Linked DNA regions of Bacillus pumilus. The protein of the gene in region 2 binds, or shares a complex with, the protein of the main gene of each other region. Links are inferred from orthologs where the notes say so. Each region holds a gene or a part of one and is shown on either strand. Other genes may lie near its edges. The genes, in order: trxB and trxA.

Region 1 (3,264 bases), 690 kb from region 2 along the record:
AAGATGTTCAAAAGACACTTACAAAGCTTGAAACACTTCAAACAGACTTGAATAAACAGCTTGATGAAAAAGACAAGCTATTCAAGCAAGTGAAAGAGCAAAAAGGAAGTGCTTCTTCTCAAATTAGCGAGTTAAACAGTGAGGCTAACAGCATTGCATCTGAAAAAGACGCAACAATCACTGCTCAAAAACAAGCTGAAAAAGAAGCAAGAGAAGCAGCTCAAAAAGCAAAAGAAGAAAAAGTACAAAGACAACAGCAGCGTCAAGCTAGTGTTCAAGCAGAAGACAACAGCTCAACGAACGACAGCAGCTCGTCTTCAAATAACAGTAACAGTGGATCTTCAAACAACAACGATAATAACAACAGCAGTTCACCAAGCAAGAAGCCATCTACTGGCGGTGGATCACCTGTCAGCAGTAACGTAGGCGGAATCGAAGGTGCAATCAGCACAGGTTCTTCCATTGTTGGACAATCTCCATATAAATGGGCTGGTGGCAGATCACAAGCTGATATTGACGCACGTCGTTTTGACTGTTCTTCATTCGTTCGCTGGGCATTTGCATCAGCAGGCATCAACCTTGGACCAGTTGGCGGTACAACAACAGATACGCTTGTAGGTAAAGGAAGAGCTGTAAGTGCATCTGACATGAAACGCGGAGACCTTGTGTTCTTTGATACGTATAAAGTAAATGGACACGTTGGTATTTACTTAGGAAACGGTACATTCTTGAACGATAACAGCTCTCGCGGTGTTTCAGTTGACTCTATGAGCAATGTTTACTGGAAAAAAGCATTCAATGGCGTTGTAAGAAGAGTCGTTGAATAAATCATTACTTACTATATAACCGTAAACAGGCTTCCTTAAACAGCAGTTTAAGGAAGCTTTTTCTTTTTTTGAACATATGAGCAAATGATTCGCTTATTATCCGCAGATTTAATAGGATATGGGTAAGGAATAAAAATAAGAGTGGAATGGATGCTTTCTGTCATGAATGGAAGCATCACCCAAGGGCATTCTAATAAGAAATGCTAGCAGCAATTGAAGAGGGAGTGACAGTTGTGTCAGAAGAAAAAATCTACGATACGATCATCATTGGAGCGGGACCTGCCGGAATGACAGCCGCTGTTTATACATCTCGTGGAAATCTTTCAACATTGATGATTGAAAGAGGGATTCCAGGCGGTCAAATGGCTAATACGGAAGATGTCGAGAACTATCCTGGCTTTGAAAGCATTTTAGGGCCAGAACTTTCAAATAAAATGTTTGACCATGCGAAGAAATTCGGTGCTGAGTATGCATATGGCGATATCAAAGAAATCGTAGACGGTGAAGAGTACAAAATCGTCAAAGCCGGTTCAAAAGAATACAAAGGACGCTCTGTCATTATTGCAGCAGGTGCGGAATACAAAAAAATCGGTGCACCAGGTGAAAAAGAACTTGGCGGTCGAGGCGTCTCTTACTGTGCAGTATGTGACGGTGCTTTCTTTAAAAACAAAGAGCTCGTCGTCATTGGTGGAGGAGACTCTGCGGTAGAAGAGGGTGTGTACCTGACACGCTTTGCGTCAAAAGTAACGATCGTTCATAGACGCGACAAGCTTCGTGCCCAAAGCATTTTACAAGCACGTGCTTTTGATAATGAAAAAATCGACTTCATGTGGAACAAAACCGTTAAACAAATTAATGAAGAAAACGGTAAAGTCGGCAGTGTGACTTTGATTGATACGGTGACTGGTGAAGAAGAAGACTTTAAAACAGATGGCGCCTTTATCTATATCGGAATGCTGCCACTGTCTAAACCATTTGAAAATCTCGGCATTACAAATAAAGAAGGCTACATCGAAACAAACGAAAGAATGGAAACGAGAGTGGAAGGCATTTTCGCCGCTGGTGACATTCGTGAAAAAACACTCCGTCAAATTGTGACAGCAACAGGTGACGGAAGTATTGCCGCACAAAGCGCACAGCATTATGTAGAAGAGCTTGCTGAAAAACTTAAAGCAACGAAATAAAAGGCTGTCGTAAATCCTTAATATAGCGTCATGGGCTTTTAACTGGAATGTAACACGGGTGAAACAATTTTCCGTTATGATAAAACTAGTAATTGACCCCCTTTTATAAGGAATACATGTTTGGCACGGATGAGAATCCGTGTCCTTTTTTTTGCTTAAAATCAGAAATTCATGAGATGTTCACAAATGACGCATGGAGAACCATTGATTGCTGTAAAATAAAGAGTAGAGAAAATGCTCGCCACTTCTTTCAGACGAAATTCGGTCTGTTTTCGGTGAAGAAGGGGCATGTTCATTGTGGACGTCAGGATGAACCTGTATAATAAGTTAAAGACATAAAAGAGTAGGTGACAGCTGATGCAACGAGTAACCAATTGTGTGCTGCATCACGAAGATCAAGTTCTCTTGCTGCAAAAGCCAAGACGAGGCTGGTGGGTAGCGCCGGGCGGAAAAATGGAAAGCGGAGAATCGGTCAAGGATTCAGTCGTTCGAGAGTATAGAGAAGAAACAGGAATTTATATTTTAAATCCACAGTTAAAAGGTGTTTTTACCTTTATCATAAAAGAAGGCGATCAAATCGTTCAAGAGTGGATGATGTTCACCTTTATGGCAGATTCATTTACTGGAAAAAACGTGACAGAGTCAGAGGAAGGCATTTTAAAGTGGCATGAAGTAAAGGATGTGCCGCATTTACCGATGGCACCAGGGGATTCCCATATTCTTGATTTCATGCTAAAGGGAAAAGGACTTCTTCACGGTACTTTTACGTATACACCTGATTTTGAATTGATTGCTTATCGGTTAGATCCTCAAGGAGACTAATACATGAACCGTTTTTATAAAGAAGGAGAGGAAGCAGGCATGAATACGCACAAACAAGAAGATATTCAGCTTGTGATTATTACAGGAATGTCAGGTGCGGGGAAAACCGTTGCCATTCAAAGCTTTGAAGATTTAGGTTACTTCTGTGTAGATAACTTGCCGCCATCACTTTTACCAAAGTTCCTAGAACTCATGAAGGAATCGAATTCGAAGATGAGTAAGGTTGCCCTTGTGATGGATTTGCGCGGACGAGAATTCTTTGACAGCTTGATTGCAGCCTTAGATGAAATGAGTGATCTTGGCTGGATCACACCAAGAATATTATTTCTAGATGCAAACGATAAGGTGCTTGTCTCAAGATACAAAGAAACGAGACGTTCGCATCCTCTTGCGACTACAGGTTTGCCGCTCGAAGGAATCGCAATGGAACG
Region 2 (3,016 bases):
TTGGGATTTGACCTATGTTGGTGTAGGAAACGAAAGCTGGGGCTGTGGCGGGAATATGACGCCTGAATACTATGCCGATTTATATAAACGATATCAAACGTATGTGAGAGAGTTTGCAGGTCAATCCATATACAAAATTGCGTGCGGAGCCAATTCAAATGATGTGAATTGGACAAAAGTATTAATGGAGCGCGCCGCACCTTGGATAGATGGACTCAGTTTGCATTACTACACTGTACCTGGTACGTGGGAGAAGAAAGGGTCAGCGACTGAATTTGATGAAGATGAATGGTTTATTACGTTGAAAAAAGCCTATGAGATGGAACGGCTTGTCGTGGATCATGGAGAGATCATGGATCGTTATGACCCAGACAAGCGAATCGGGATGATCATTGATGAATGGGGGACATGGTATGACCCAGAACCAGGAACAAATCCAGGGTTTTTGTATCAGCAAAACACACTAAGAGACGCACTTGTTTGTGCCCTTCATTTTCATATCTTTCATCGTCATTGCCAGCGGATTCATATGGCGAATATTGCCCAGACGGTCAATGTTCTGCAAGCAATGGTGTTAACGGAAGACGAAAAGATGCTTCTGACGCCTACGTATCATGTGTTTCACATGTTTCAAGTGCATAAAGAGGAAGAAGCACTTGAAGTGGAGTTCGTGTCAACGTTTTATGAACGCAGTGGAGAAAAAATACCTCAGGTTAGTGTGTCAGCTTCGCGTTCGTCAGATAAGATGCATATTAGCTTCTGTCACCTGAATCCGCATGAACAAAACGAAGTATCCCTTGCCATTGAAGGTGTGGATGCAGAAACGAAAGTCACGGGCCGCGTGCTGACAGCAAACCGCATGAATGCGCACAACACATTTGATGATCCTCATGCTGTCCAGCCAGCAGAGTTTCAGCAATTTGCTGTAAAACCCGGTGAGTTGAGCATAGAGCTGCCGCCAATGTCTGTGGTGATGGTTACGATTGATCTCGCTTGATCGCATATTTAGATGTTTGATGAGCAGGATGTTGGGGCATCATACATTGTAAACGAAGCGGAAAGGGAGTTATTTATATGCTTAGAACGATTCTCATGATTATCGGTGCAATTGTTGTCATTGGTGCGATTGTACGGTTTGTTTTTTAATTCATTTCATAAAAAATGATTCGTAAGCATTTCATTCGCAAGTCACATTGGTAGATGCTATACTAAAAAGCATAATTTACATTGGAGGAATGAATAATGGCAATCGTAAAAGCTACTGACGCAACATTTTCACAAGAAACTGCAGAAGGTGTTGTTATTGCGGACTTTTGGGCACCATGGTGCGGACCTTGTAAAATGATTGCTCCAGTTCTTGAAGAACTTGATCAAGAAATGGGCGATAAAATGAAAATTGTAAAAATTGATGTAGACGATAACCAAGAAACTGCTGGTAAATACGGCGTGATGAGTATCCCAACACTTCTTGTTTTAAAAGACGGTGAAGTGGTAGAAACTTCTGTTGGTTTCAAACCAAAAGAAGCACTTGCTGAGCTTGTTAACAAACATCTATAAACCTGTCTATGCCCAATCGGCATACTCACTAAAGCGGTTCTCGTAAAGACGAGAGCCGCTTTTCTTTCAACATGGTATAAAACAAATGTTCGTGATACACTAGAAGGAGTGAAAGAGGAAAACAAGGACGGATGAAAAGATGAACAAACTGATCAAAGAAAAGCTATCGGTCTTGCCAGATCAACCAGGCTGCTATTTAATGAAAGATCGGCAAAATACAGTCATTTATGTGGGGAAGGCAAAGGTCTTAAAAAATAGAGTACGCTCTTATTTCACTGGATCTCATGACGCCAAAACGCAGCGGCTTGTCAGTGAAATTGAGGACTTTGAATACATTGTCACCTCTTCTAATATCGAGGCACTCATTTTAGAGCTAAATTTAATCAAAAAATACGACCCAAAATACAATGTCATGCTCAAGGATGACAAAACGTATCCTTTTATTAAAATTACGAATGAACGGCATCCTAAGCTGATCGTCACCCGTCATGTGAAAAAGGACAAAGGGAAATATTTCGGACCATACCCGAACGTACAGGCAGCACGTGAAACGAAAAAACTGCTCGACCGTTTATATCCTCTCAGAAAATGTGCCACCCTCCCTGATCGCGTCTGTTTATATTATCATCTTGGACAATGTCTCGCGCCATGTGTGTATGACATTTCTGAAGAAACGAATAAGCAGCTCGTGGACGAAATCATAAGGTTTCTAAACGGAGGACATCAGCAAATCAAAAAAGAACTCACCGAAAAGATGAATGAAGCCGCCGAACAATTAGAGTTCGAACGGGCAAAAGAACTGAGAGACCAAATCGCGTATATCGACTCTACGATGGAAAAGCAGAAAATGACGATGAGCGATTTATCAGATCGAGATGTTTTTGCATATGCCTATGACAAGGGCTGGATGTGTGTCCAGGTCTTCTTCATCAGGCAAGGGAAATTGATTGAACGTGATGTCAGCCTGTTTCCTATGTATCAAGACCCTGAGGAAGAGTTTCTCACATTTATGGGACAATTTTATGCAAAGAACAACCACTTTCTGCCGAAGGAAATTTTGGTGCCAGATAGCGTAGATCAAGAGATGATTGAACAATTGCTTGAGACGAACGTTCATCAGCCGAAAAAAGGAAAGAAAAAGGATTTGCTTTTACTTGCCCATCAAAATGCCAAAATTGCCTTAAAAGAAAAATTTTCGCTCATTGAGCGTGATGAAGAGCGGTCCATTGGTGCAGTGAAGCAGCTTGGAGATGCACTAAATATTTATATGCCTTACCGGATTGAGGCATTTGATAACTCGAATATTCAAGGTGCAGACCCGGTTTCTGCCATGGTCGTCTTTCAGGACGGGAAGCCGTATAAAAAGGAATACCGAAAATACAAAATTAAAACCGTCACAGGTCCAGATGATTATGCATCGATGCGTGAAGTCATTAGAAGGCGATATACCCGCGTGTTA

Evidence for each region.
Region 1: the proteins of trxA (region 2) and trxB are in contact, whole or in part, in a crystal structure (PDB 1F6M), measured with the Escherichia coli proteins. The link is inferred for Bacillus pumilus from one-to-one orthologs.

What each region holds. Positions count from the first base shown.
Region 1 is NZ_LT906438.1:3,242,166-3,245,429, reverse strand. The notes cover bases 107-3,035. They hold trxB (thioredoxin-disulfide reductase), read left to right. Parts: upstream 107-1,060; coding sequence 1,061-2,011; downstream 2,012-3,035. Other genes in these bases: rapZ (RNase adapter RapZ), read left to right, coding at 2,873-3,035; CKW02_RS17020 (8-oxo-dGTP diphosphatase), read left to right, coding at 2,369-2,833; CKW02_RS17030 (C40 family peptidase), read left to right, coding at 107-827. In the rest of the region: more of CKW02_RS17030, read left to right, coding at 1-106; more of rapZ, read left to right, coding at 3,036-3,264.
Region 2 is NZ_LT906438.1:2,547,750-2,550,765, reverse strand. Bases 219-2,899 are described here. They hold trxA (thioredoxin), read left to right. Parts: upstream 219-1,242; coding sequence 1,243-1,557; downstream 1,558-2,899. Other genes in these bases: uvrC (excinuclease ABC subunit UvrC), read left to right, coding at 1,697-2,899; CKW02_RS13130 (alpha-N-arabinofuranosidase), read left to right, coding at 219-997. Also shown: more of CKW02_RS13130, read left to right, coding at 1-218; more of uvrC, read left to right, coding at 2,900-3,016. UniProt on the Escherichia coli protein: Participates in various redox reactions through the reversible oxidation of its active center dithiol to a disulfide and catalyzes dithiol-disulfide exchange reactions.